Regions from separate parts of the Mesorhizobium sp. SP-1A genome, predicted to be linked through region 3. Evidence: predicted binding sites of a transcription regulator. Region 3 holds the regulator's gene; each other region holds the start of a gene.
The links. The regulator LexA, encoded in region 3, represses DNA repair genes until DNA is damaged. The targets are predictions, from matches to a motif close to TGTTCNNNNTGTGTTCNG.
Positions count from the first base shown of each region.

Region 1: the regulator LexA is predicted to act here: its motif matches at 1,972-1,989, upstream of QU595_RS18830 (helicase-related protein).
Region 2: the regulator LexA is predicted to act here: its motif matches at 1,223-1,240, upstream of parE (DNA topoisomerase IV subunit B).

Region 1 covers NZ_JAVXZD010000004.1:113,814-118,185, forward strand. Annotated here, with positions in the region: gene QU595_RS18820 (iron ABC transporter permease) at 1-379, shown strand, start outside; gene QU595_RS18825 (ABC transporter ATP-binding protein) at 376-1,461, shown strand; gene QU595_RS18830 (helicase-related protein) at 2,153-4,372, shown strand, end outside.
Region 2 covers NZ_JAVXZD010000014.1:24,127-28,498, reverse strand. Annotated here, with positions in the region: gene QU595_RS29520 (SulP family inorganic anion transporter) at 1-717, opposite strand, end outside; gene QU595_RS29515 (helix-turn-helix transcriptional regulator) at 794-1,060, opposite strand; gene parE (DNA topoisomerase IV subunit B) at 1,307-3,361, shown strand; gene QU595_RS29505 (FUSC family protein) at 3,391-4,372, shown strand, end outside.
Region 3 covers NZ_JAVXZD010000010.1:72,674-77,045, reverse strand. Annotated here, with positions in the region: gene QU595_RS27585 (ComEC/Rec2 family competence protein) at 1-2,205, shown strand, start outside; gene lexA (transcriptional repressor LexA) at 2,199-2,918, opposite strand; gene glp (gephyrin-like molybdotransferase Glp) at 3,028-4,236, opposite strand; gene moaC (cyclic pyranopterin monophosphate synthase MoaC) at 4,236-4,372, opposite strand, start outside.

The DNA of each region.
Region 1 (4,372 bases), on a different contig from region 3:
GGCATATGGGCTGATGTTCCTGCCGCGCGCGCTGATCAGCCTGCGCGCCTCGGTCGCACAGGCGCCGGTCGAACTGGAACGCGCCGCAGGCAGCCTCGGCCGTCCGCCCCTGAAGGCGCTCTGGGCCACGACGATCCGCCTGTCCGCGCCGGGCGCAGCCGCCGGGCTGGCGCTTTCGGCGCTCGGCATCCTGAACGAACTAACCGCCACGCAGATGCTCGCGCCCAACGGCACGCGCACGCTGGCCATGGCGTTCTGGAACTACAGCGGCGAGATCGACTACGCCGCAGCGGCGCCTTACGCGGCGATCATGGTGGCGATGTCGCTGCCGCTCACCTGGCTGCTTTATGTCCAGTCGAAACGGATGGCCGGACGATGAGCCTTCTCGAACTGCACGGTCTTTACAAGAACTACGGCCCGGTCGCTGCGCTGGCCGGCGTGGACATGGCCGTGGCGCCCGGCACGCGCACGGCCATCGTGGGGCCGTCCGGCTGCGGCAAGACCACGCTCCTGCGGCTGATCGCCGGCTTCGAGGTTCCCGACAAGGGCCGCATCGTGCTCGACGGACAGGTTCTCGCCGACGAGACGGGCAGCGTGCCCGCCCATTTGCGCGGCATCGGCCTCGTCGCCCAGGACGGGGCGCTGTTCCCGCACCTGACCATTGCGGAGAATATCGGCTTCGGCCTGGCACGCAGCACCGCGCGGCGGCAGGAGCGCATTGCCGAGCTTGCCTATATCGTCGGGCTGGACGCCGCCATCCTGAAGCGGCGGCCGCACCAGCTTTCCGGCGGGCAGCAGCAAAGGGTGGCGCTGGCCCGCGCGATGGCGATGAAGCCGCGGCTGATGCTGCTGGACGAACCCTTTTCCGCCCTCGACACCGGCCTGCGCGCCTCGATGCGCAAGGCGGTGGCCGAGATGCTGGAGGCGGCCGGCATCACCACCATACTGGTGACGCACGACCAGGCCGAGGCGTTGTCCTTTGCCGATCAGGTCGCCGTCATGCGCGAAGGCCGCTTCTCGCAGGTCGGCACGCCGCGCGAACTTTATCTCAAGCCGAAGGACCGAATGGTGGCCGAGTTCCTCGGCGAGGCGATCGTGCTGCCGGCGAGGGTGGGCGGCGGTTTCGCCGAATGTTCGCTGGGTCGCATCGCGCTTGAAACCAAGGACAAGCGCGATCTCGCCCGCATCATGTTGCGGCCCGAGCAGGTGATGCTGGAGCGCGCGACGCGCGAGGAAGCCATGGCGGCGCGGCCGGGCCAGCTCTATGGCGAGGTGACCGACCTGGAATTCGGCGGCGCCACATGCTCGGTGGCGGTGAAGCTGCTGAACAGTCTCGATCCGCCCGAGGCGGCAGCCATCGGCAGCACGCCGCTGATGTTGCGCAAGGCCGGCACCGACGCGCCGTCCGTGGGCGAGATCGTGCGCATTCACGTGGTCGGCGCCGCGCACGTGTTTTCCTGAAACCGCGGCTTCGGGCCGGATTCCGAAACGGCGCGGATTGCAAGCCTTTTTCGAAGTTCTCCTGACGCGCCTGTCCCGTTTCGGCACGGAAAAGTTAATGCCGGGCCGGAATCCCAGGCCGCAGCGGCTCCCCGCTTGTGGACAATCGGTGGATAAGCTGTGCGGTGCACAATATGTTGTAGGGAACGAAACGGGAAAACCTACGCATCGCCGATTCGTCGCCGATTCGTTCCGGCTTTGGCCGGAACGTTAACGCGAAGCCGGCCGCGAGGCGGCGAAATGATTAATCCGCGTTAAGAAATCGCATTCTTTTCAAGGCCTTGCGCTCGAATGGCACGTCGAGCCGCCGCATGGCCGACGCCAGCAGGCAAAAAAGTTAACAACGGCGTTTCATGTGACGAGCCAGGCTCCTCTGCCGATTCACGATCTGGTGCGGAGCGGCTGCCGAAAGTCCATATCTAGCCGTGAACGAAGCATGAATCAGCGAGAGTCAGTGATTCGTCGCCGATTCGTTCCAGACTCGTTCCGAACGTTAAAGGCCGAGGCGGCGGGAGCAGGGCCCTGGCTGTGAACGGGGCGCGGAACATTATGCTTTCGCTCGCGCCTGCGAATGCCTATGTGTCGGCTGTCATCAGTGCGCGCGGGGGCGCGCATCCGAGGAATACGGACGAGAAGGTTTCTCTCCAGGCCGATGGATATCCAGCTGACAAAGACCGCGCCGAGGGCGGGGCAGGCGGCCGTGAAACAGCCGCTGATCCTGTCCGGCCGTGACGTGACGGCCGTGCTCGGGCCCACCAACACCGGCAAGACGCATCTGGCGATCGAACGCATGGTGGCGCATGAGAGCGGGGTGATCGGCCTGCCGCTGCGTCTCTTGGCGCGCGAGGTCTATGGGCGGCTGTGCGAGAAGGTCGGCGCAAGCAAGGTGGCGCTCGTCACCGGCGAGGAGAAGATCCAGCCCGCCGGCGCGCGCTATTCGGTGTGCACCGTAGAGGCGATGCCGCGCGAAACGGACGCGGCCTTCGTGGCGATCGACGAGGTCCAGCTCGCCAACGACCTGGAACGCGGCCATATCTTCACCGACCGCATCCTGCATCTGCGCGGGCGGCAGGAGACGCTGCTGCTCGGCGCCGCCACCATGCAGGGCATCCTGCAGAAGCTGCTCAAGGGCGTGTCGGTGGTGACGCGGCCGCGGCTGTCGCATCTCGCTTATGCCGGATCCAAGAAGCTCACGCGCCTGCCGCGCCGCTCGGCCATCGTCGCCTTCTCGGCCGGCGAGGTCTATGCCATTGCCGAGCTGATACGCCGCCAGCAGGGCGCCGCCGCGGTGGTGCTGGGCGCGCTCAGTCCGCGCACGCGCAACGCCCAGGTTGCGCTCTACCAGTCCGGTGACGTGGACTATCTCGTCGCCACGGACGCCATCGGCATGGGGCTCAACCTCGACGTCGATCACGTCGCCTTCGCGCAGAACCGGAAATTCGACGGCTACCAGTTCCGCCAGCTCACCGCAGCGGAACTCGGCCAGATCGCCGGCCGCGCCGGACGGCACCTGCGCGACGGCACCTTCGGCGTCACCGGCCGGGTCGATCCGTTCGACGACGATCTGGTGCAGAAGATCGAGAGCCACGATTTCGAGCCGGTGAAGGTGCTGCAGTGGCGCACAGCCGACTTCGATTTCGCCTCGCTCGATGCGCTGAAGCGCTCCATCGAAACCAACGCCCCGGTGGAAGGGCTGACGCGCGCCCTGCCGGCTGTGGACGCGCAGGCGCTGGAATATCTGTCGAAGGACGGCGACATCCGCGCGCTCGCCACCGGCCACCAGCGCGTGGCGCTTCTGTGGGAGGCCTGCGCGTTGCCGGACTATCGCAAGATCGCGCCGGCCCAGCATGCCGACCTCGTCGCCTCGATCTATATGGACCTGGCGCGGCGCGGCCATGTCGACGAGGACTACATGGCCGTGCAGGTGCGCCGGGCCGAGACGACAGAGGGCGACATCGACACGCTCTCGCATCGCATCGCGCAGATCCGCACCTGGACTTTCGTGTCCAACCGTCCCGGCTGGCTGGCCGATCCGACACACTGGCAGGAAAAGACAAGAGAAATCGAGGACAGACTGTCGGATGCGCTGCATGAGCGGTTGACGAAACGCTTCGTAGACCGCAGGACTTCCGTCCTCATGCGGCGCCTTAGAGAAAACACCATGCTTGATGCCGAAATAAGCGCAAACGGAACGGTCCTCGTAGAGGGCCATCATGTCGGCGAGTTGCAGGGGTTCCGCTTCACCGCCGACCAGAGCGCCGGCGGCGAGGACGCCAAGGCGGTGCGCGCGGCCGCGCAGAAGGCGCTGGCGGCCGAATTCGAGGCGCGCGCGGAGCGCTTCGCCGCTTCCGGCAACAACGACATCGCGCTCGGCTCCGACGGCACGCTGCGCTGGATCGGCCAGCCGATCGGCACGCTGGTGGCGGGCGAGGACGCGCTGAAGCCGCGTCTGGTGCTGTTCGCGGACGAGCAGCTTACCGGCCCGGCGCGCGACAAGGTGGCGGCGCGCGCGGAGCGTTTCGTCAATTTCCAGATCGAGCAGTTCCTGAAGCCGCTGGCCGAGCTGAAGGCGACGGATCAGCTTTCCGGCATTGCGCGCGGCATCGCCTTCCAGCTCGTGGAGAATTTCGGCCTCATCAACCGGCGCGACATCGCCGAGGACATGCGTTCGCTCGACCAGGAGGGGCGGGCGGCGCTGCGGCGGCTCGGCGTGCGCTTCGGCGCCTACCACATTTTCGTGCCTTCGCTGATCAAGCCCGCCCCGGCCGGGCTCATCACGCTTCTGTGGGCGCTGAAGAACGACGGCAAGGACAAGCCGGGCTTCGGCGACGTGGTCAACGCGCTGGCGACCGGGCGCACGTCGGTCATGGTC
Region 2 (4,372 bases), on a different contig from region 3:
CCCAATGGTGTCGACCGGCAGCTTGAGGAAAGCGGTCGCCGCAGCTGCCAGCGCCACGACGATCAGCATGGCCGGCCAGCGTGGCCTCCACATGCGCAGCGCGGTCAAAAGTGCGATGCTCGCCAGCGAAAGCGCGAGGGCGGCGGCCGAGAAGCTGGGAAGCTTCGACCACAGGAAAGGTATCTTCTCCAGCAACGGCCCCGGTTCCCCGCCGCTGAAGGAAAGGCCGAGCAACGGCTTGATCTCGCCCGAGAAAATGGTCACGGCGATGCCGGCCGTGAATCCCACGGTCACCGGATAGGGTATGAATTTGATGTAGGTGCCGAGCCGCAGATAGCCGATGGCCATCAGCATGAGCCCTGACAGGATGGTCGCGAGAATGAGTCCGTCCATGCCGTGCTGCTGCACCGTGGCCGCGACCAGCACGATGAAGGCCCCCGCCGGCCCGCCGATCTGGAAGCGGCTGCCGCCCAGCGCCGAGACAAGGAAGCCGCCGACAATGGAGGTGTAGAGCCCCTGCGCGGGCGTCGCATGCGAGCCGATCGCGATCGCCATCGACAGGGGCAGAGCCACGATCGCGACCGTGAGACCGGCCATGAAGTCGGCCCGGAAATTGGCGAAGCTGTAGCCTTCCCTCAGCACAGTCACCAGTTTCGGCGTATAGAGCTCCACGAAACTCGGTCGCACCGGCGGCGAAGACAGGGTCTGCGTAGACATTTAGAAAACTGCTACCTCCAAAGAGGCGGCGGGATCGTCGGCTGGGGTCGGCGGTCGCCGTCGCGAAGATCGTGGATCAACGGGCTGACGTCTGGTTCTGCTCCTTCAGGCGGACACCGCGCCCGCCGCCTGCGCTCATCGCCCCTTCACCGATCAGCTCGATGCCGGCGCGGTCCAGCGCCTCGACGACACGCATCAGGCTTTCGACCACTCCGCGCACGGTCCCTTCGCTCGCCTCCATCCGCTGGATGGTCGGCACCGAAAGTCCCGCCTGATCGGCAAGCTGCTTCTGGTCGATGCCCAGAAGGGCACGCGCCGCCTTCATTTGCCCGCTGGTGATCATAGGCTGGTCTCAGACGTCACTATGACCATGTAGCATATGCTTATTGATATGTCATCCATCAACATTGCAGTCCCAAACTCCATTGCACCATCTCTGTCACCGTTGGTTGTCGTGTACATTCGTCGTGAATCGGCCTCAACGGGCTTGACCAATGCCCGCCGCATGAACAGAACACGAACCGCATGCCTTGCAGATGAAAGCATGGCAGTATGATTTCCTGATTCGCGCAACGTGATCTCCCGCCGCATGGACGACAGCAACGACCTTTTCAGTCTCGACAAGCAGCCGCAGCCCGTGCGTGCCCCGTCCCGCCCGGCCGACCCTCTGGTGCAGGCGGCCAAGCGCCCGGCAGCGGCTCGCGACGGCAGCGAGGGTTATAGCGCGGCCGACATCGAGGTGCTGGAGGGCCTGGAGCCGGTGCGGCGCCGGCCGGGCATGTATATCGGCGGCACCGACGAGAAAGCGCTGCACCATCTCTTCGCGGAGGTCATCGACAATTCGATGGACGAGGCCGTCGCGGGCCACGCCACCTTCATCGAGGTCGAGCTTTCCGCCGACGGTTTCCTCACCGTCACCGACAACGGCCGCGGCATCCCGGTCGATCCTCATCCGAAGTTCAAGGACAAGTCGGCGCTCGAGGTCATCATGACCACGCTGCATGCTGGCGGCAAATTCGACTCCAAGGTCTACGAAACGTCCGGCGGCCTGCACGGCGTCGGCGTCTCGGTGGTCAACGCGCTGTCCGACCATCTCGAAGTGGAAGTGGCGCGCGGCCGCCAGCTCTACCGCCAGCGTTTCTCGCGCGGCATTCCGCAGGGCGGGCTGGAGCATCTGGGCGAAATCCACAACCGGCGCGGCACCAGGACGCGCTTCCATCCTGACGAGCAGATCTTCGGCAAGGGCGCCGCCTTCGAGCCGGCCAGGATCTACCGCATGGCGCGCTCGAAAGCCTATCTGTTTGGCGGCGTGCAGATTCGCTGGTCGTGCGATCCATCCCTCATCAAGGAAAAGGACCCCACGCCTCCCAAGGCCGAATTTCATTTCCCCGGCGGCCTCGGCGACTACCTGAAAGCCTCGCTCGGCGATGAATTCCAGGTCACGCGCGATATTTTCGCCGGCAGGAGCGAGAAGCAGGGCGGCCATGGCTCGCTCGAATGGGCCATCACCTGGTATGGCGGCGACGGCTTCCTCAATTCCTACTGCAACACCATCCCCACGCATGAGGGCGGCACCCACGAGGCGGGCTTCCGCAATGTGCTGACGCGCGGCCTCAAGGCCTATGCCGATCTGATCGGCAACAAGCGCGCCTCCGCCGTCACCTCGGAAGACGTGATGATCTCGGCCGCCGGCATGCTTTCCGTCTTCATCCGCGAGCCGGAATTCGTCGGCCAGACCAAGGACAGGCTGGCGACGATCGAGGCGATCCGCATTGTGGAGAACGCCATTCGCGACCCGTTCGACCACTGGCTGGCCGACAATCCGCAGGAAGCCTCCAAGCTTCTCGATTGGGTGATCGCGCGTGCCGACGAGCGGGTGCGCCGGCGCCAGGAAAAGGAAGTGTCGCGCAAGACGGCGGTGCGCAAGCTGCGCCTGCCCGGCAAGCTGGCCGACTGCACGCAGAACGCGGCCGCAGGCGCGGAGATCTTCATCGTCGAGGGCGACTCGGCCGGCGGCTCCGCCAAGCAGGCGCGCGACCGCGCCAGCCAGGCGGTGCTGCCGCTGCGCGGCAAGATCCTGAACGTGGCCAGCGCCGGCAATGACAAGCTGGCCGCCAACCAGACCATCTCCGACCTGACCCAGGCGCTGGGCTGCGGCACACGCTCCAAATATCGCGAGGAGGATCTGCGTTACGACCGCGTCATCATCATGACCGACGCCGACGTCGACGGCGCCCACATCGCCTCGCTGCTGATCACCTTCTTCTATCAGGAAATGCCGCAGATCATCCGCGGCGGCCATCTCTATATGGCCGTGCCGCCGCTCTATTCGATCCGTCAGGGCGGCAAGGTGGCCTATGCGCGCGACGACGCCCACAAGGACGAACTCCTGCGCACCGAATTCACCGGACGCGGCAAGGTGGAGATCGGCCGCTTCAAGGGTCTCGGCGAGATGATGGCGCATCAGCTCAAGGAAACTACCATGGACCCGCGCAAACGCACCTTGCTGCGGGTGGAGGTGCTGGACGAGGAAGCCGCGACGAAGGATGCGGTGGACGCCCTGATGGGCACGAAGCCGGAAGCCCGGTTCCGTTTCATCCAGGAGCGGGCGGAATTCGCCGAGGCCGAGGCGCTCGATATCTGACCCCATAGCCGCTTCATCGGAGCACCGTCATGTGGCAGCGGCTTGAGAAACAGTTACGGGACTGGTTCCAGGCGCTTGCGAAGCCGACCCGAAGCGACCTGATCTTCGCCCTGCGCACCGTCTCGGCAGGGCTCATCGCGCTGCTCGCCGCCTATGCCTTGAAGCTCGAACACCCGCATTGGGCGATGATGACGGTTTTCATCGTCTCCCAGCCCGTCGCTGGCATGGTTTTGGCGAAAGGGTTCTTCCGCCTCGTCGGCACATTGATCGGCGCCGTCGTGGCGCTCGCCATCGTGCCTCTTTTCAGCGGCCATGCATGGCTGTTCCTCGGCGCATTGGCGCTATGGATCGGCATCTGCACGCTCGTCTCCTCGCTGCTGCGAAATCCGGAAGCCTACGGCGCCGCCCTGGCCGGCTATACGGCGATGATCATCGGCTTGCCGGCCTTCGGGCAGCCGCACTTGCTGGCCGAACTGGCCACCGCCCGCTGCAGCGAGATCGTGCTCGGCATTCTCTGCGCGGCCGTCACCAGCCGCCTGATCCTGCCGCAGCTTGCCGGCGACGCGATGGCGAGCCGGCTGGAACGGTGCATCATCGATCTCGCTTCCTATGCCAGCGGCGCCTTTTCAGGCGCCGATATCGAAAAGCTCCGCGCGCTCCACGCCAAGCTGATCGCCGACATCCAGTCGCTCGGCGAAATGCGGGCCTATGCCCGCCTCGAAACGCCCAGCATGTCGACGCGCGCGAACTCGGTGCGCCGGACCATAGGGCATCTGCTGTCGGCGCTGTCGGCGGCGCGCATGCTGCACCGTCATTCCGCGCCGGCCAACGCCGCGCTCATCCCCGTGCGCAGCGCGCTCAAATCCTGTGTGGCCGACCTGTCGGCGGTCGACAGCCTGAAGCACACCGAACCCTTCATCGACAGGCTCGATCGCATAGCGGAAGAGGCCGCCGCCGCGCCGCTCGTCGCCGGCGAAGGCGATGACAGGATCGGCACCCTCTCGCGCCTGA
Region 3 (4,372 bases):
TATTTCTCGCTCTCGCAGGAGCCCGGCTTCCTGCAGCCCATCGCGACATCGCTCGTATTGGCGGCGATCGTTTTCGCCACGCGCGCCCGGCCGCGCACAAGGCTCCTGGCGATGGCTGGGCTGATGTGCGCTCTGGGGTTTCTCGCCGCCAAGTTCGAGACCTGGCGGGCCGGCACCGCAATGCTGGGGTCCGAAGTTTCGACCCGCATAACCGGCCAGGTCGTCTCGATCGACCAGATGGCAAACGGGCGCATACGCCTGACCCTCGACGTGGCCGAAACGGCCCGGCCAAAGCTGCGCTACCGGCCCGAACGCGTGCGGCTTACCGCGCGCAAGGTGCCCGAAGGATTGAAGGCCGGGGCGGTCGTTGCCGGCTATGCGCGCCTGCTGCCTCCAACCGGTCCCGTGCGGCCCGGCGGCTATGATTTCTCCTTCCAGAGTTATTTCGAAGGCATCGGCGCCACGGGATTTTTTCTTACCGATCCCAAGCTGGTCTCGGCCTCGCCCGTGGCGGCGGCGAGCCTCTCGCTGTCCATAGAGAACGCGCGCGATGCCATTGCCGACCGGATTCGGCGCAGCATTGGCGGTCCGGAGGGTGAGATCGCGGCGGCGCTGATCGTAGGCGTGCGCGCCGGCATCCCCGAGGAGATCAACGAGGCGATGCGGCGCACGGGCATCTACCACATCATCTCGATCTCCGGTCTGCATATGGCGCTCGTGGCCGGCACCATCATGGGGTTGCTGCGCGGCGCGTTCGCATTGTTTCCGGATTTTTCCGCACGGCATCCGGTCAAGAAATATGCCGCCGCCACTGCCTTGCTGTGCACCGCGGCCTATCTGCTGATTTCCGGCCTCGTGGTCGCCGCCGAGCGCAGCTTCATCATGTTGGCGGTCATGCTGTGCGCGGTTCTCTTCGACCGGGCCGCCCTTACCATGCGCAATCTTGCCATATCCGCGCTGGTCGTGATCGCGTTCTCGCCGCATGAAGTGGTCGGCCCCAGCTTCCAGATGTCGTTTGCGGCAACCGCCGCGCTGGTAGGCGCTTTTGCCGGCTGGACGGATTATAGGGCACGGAAGGGCCGATCGGCTCATATGCCGGTGACCGATCGCTCCCTTCCAGCCGCGGCAGTCGGCTGGCTGGGAAAAGGACTGGTGGCCGCTTCGGCGACCACCATCGTCGCCGGTCTCGCCACGACGCTTTATGCCGCCTGGCATTTTCAACGGATTTCGCCGCTCAGCCTGTTTGCCAACCTGGCCGTCATGCCGGTCGTATCGCTGGCCGTCATGCCGTTCGCGGTGTTCAGCGCGCTGGCGATGCCCTTCGGCGCGGACTGGCCCTTCCTCTATGTGATGGGGAAGGGGCTGACGGCCATGATCGCCATCTCGAACTGGCTGTCGGAGCATTCGCCGGTCGACGGAATAGGGCTGATCTCCTTGCAATCCGTCCTGCTGGTTACGGTCGCGCTGGTGATCGCCACCATGGCGACGACATGGTGGCGGCTGGCCGCCTTGCCTTTCGCGATCGCCGGTATCCTGACGTTGCGCGCGGTAGAGGTTCCGGATGTGCTGGTGGCCGAAGACGCGCGCCTCGTCGCGGTGCCGATCGGAGGCTCCGAGCTTGCAGTCAACCGGCCACGTCCCAGCGCCTTCGCGATGGATAATTGGCGCCGCGCCATGGATGCCGAAAACCTGGTTCTGCCGGAACGGTTGAAGGGCCCGGACCTGCGGTATACAGGCATCGATGCCAGTGAACTGCCGCCCGGCAGCCCGTTCCTGTGCGGCGCTGGACTGTGCGTGGCGCGCCATCCGAACGGAGCGATCGTCGCGCATGCGTCGACCCTTACCGCGGCGCGGTCCGCATGCGGCTTTGCGGCGCTCATCGTCATCGAGGACGCGACGGCAGCCGATCCCTGCAACGACCCGCTGATCGCCGTCGTCACGAAGCGGGATCTGGCCCGTTCCGGCAGCGCCGCTGTCCGCTTCAATCCGGCTTCGGCAACCGCGCAAGCGGAAATCCGCTTCGCCATCGAAGACGACTACCGTCCCTGGCATGTCCAGCGCCGGTTCTCCCGCGATGCAAGGGGATTGCCGCCATACCAACCGAAATCCGGAAAGCAGCGGTCGCCCAAGTCTTCTTCGCCGACGCCGTCGGCCTCACCACCGTCCGACGACGAAGCCAACGAGCCACAGGCGCGCTATCAATAGCGCCGGATCAGCCCGACGAGTCGCCCCTGCACCTTGACGCGATCCGGCCCGAAGATGCGCGTCTCGTAAGCGGGATTGGCCGCTTCCAGCGCGATCGAGGCGCCTTTCCGGCGGAAGCGCTTCAATGTCGCTTCCTCCTCGTCAATCAGCGCCACGACGATTTCGCCGGGGCTGGCGGTGTTGGCGTTGCGGATGATGACCGTATCGCCGTCGAAGATGCCGGCCTCGATCATGGAATCGCCCTTGACCATGAGGGCGTAGTGCTCGCCGCCGCTGATCATGTCCGGCGGCACCGAGATCGAGTGCGTCTTGTGCTGGATCGCGTCGATCGGGACACCGGCTGCGATACGGCCCATCACGGGCACGGAAATGGCGGGCGCGGCGTCGTCGTCATTGCTCGCAGCCGGGGCGCGGGGCGTTTCCTTGACCGGCCGGCCCAAACTGCCCTGGATGACGCTGGGCGAGAACTTTCGCGCCGCATTGAGGCCGGGAGCGATCGAGTCGGGCAGGCGCAGCACTTCCAGAGCCCGCGCCCGATTGGGGAGGCGGCGGATGAACCCGCGCTCCTCCAGCGCCGTGATCAGCCGGTGAATGCCGGATTTGGAAGCAAGATCAAGCGCCTCCTTCATCTCGTCGAAGGAGGGGGGGATGCCGCTTTCCTTCAACCGCTCGTGGATGAAAAGGAGAAGCTCATGTTGCTTGCGCGTCAGCATTGTTGCCCCCGAGGGATCGGAATCAGAAAAACAAACCCGGAACAAACACTATCTGTTCCAGTTGTGTTCCGCAACCGTTTAAAGTTCTGTGAACGCGTTGACGATTTGTTCAGCGCAGCATCAGCACGGTGCAGGTGTCGCCAACCTGCGCGGCTGGCGCGAATGGTGCCCGCACGATCAGCCCATCGGCATCCGCCAGCGTCTTGAGCATGGACGAATCCTGCACGCCAAAGGGTGTCGCAACCGTCCGCCCGGCGTCTTCCTTCAGCACCACCGCACGAACGTAATCCTCGCGCCGGTCGTTGGCAGGCATGGCGATGCCGAGCGTGGCTTCACGCATCACCTGCTGGAATGGCCGTCCGCCGAGGCCAGCGAGCAGGGGCTTCAGGAAAAGCTGCGAACAGACGATGCTCGCTACCGGATTTCCCGGCAAGCCGATGCAGCGGACGCCTTGCAGCCTGCCGAACATCAGCGGCTTGCCCGGGCGCATGGCGATGCGCCAGAAATCGAGCTTCATGCCCTCGGAGGTCAGCACGTCGTTGACCAGATCGTGGTCGCCGACCGAAGCACCGCCCAAAGTGACCAGCACGTCTGCCCTGGCGGCGACGGCTTTCCTGATGAGCGCCGCGATGGCTTCCCGGTTGTCGGAGGCGATGCCGAGATCGAGAACGTCTGCGCCCACCGAGCGCGCCGCCGCGACTACGCCGAAAGCGTTCGACGCGATGATCTTGCCCGGACCGAGATCGCTGCCGGGCGGCAAGAGCTCGTCGCCAGTCGCGATGATCGCGACCAGCGGCCTGCGCACCACGTCGAGGCGCGGATGGTTGGCCGAAGCGGCAAGGGACAGCGCCGCTGCATCGAGGATGCGGCCTTTCTTCAACAATATCTCGCCTTCGGAGAAGTCGAGGCCGGTAAACCGGATATGACGACCCGGTGCAGAGCCTTCCAGCACCTGGATCAGGCCTTCTCCGAGGTCGCGGACATTCTCCTGGATGACGATGGCGTCCGCGCCGGCGGGCAATGGCGCCCCGGTGAAGATGCGAACCGCTTCGCCGCTGCCGACATGGCCTTGAAAAGGGTGGCCCGCGGCGGCAGTGCCGACAACGGCGAGCCGGGCCGGCACGGTGGCGACATCGTCCGCGCGCAACGCATAGCCGTCCATGGCGGAGGCGTCGAAGGGAGGCTGGGTGCGCAGAGCGGCCAGCGGGCCGGCCAGCACGCGCTCAAAGGCTTCGGAGAGCGCGACGCTTTCAGCCGGAAGCGGTTCGACGCCATCCAGCAGCCTCGCCAGCGCCTCGGAAACCGGAACCAGCGCCATCAATCGCCTGCCTTGTAGTCGCCCGATTTACCGCCGGTCTTTTCGACCAGCCGGATGCCGGAAATCGACATGGCCCGATCCACGGCCTTCGCCATGTCGTAGATGGTCAGGCAGGCTACGGAAGCGGCCGTCAAAG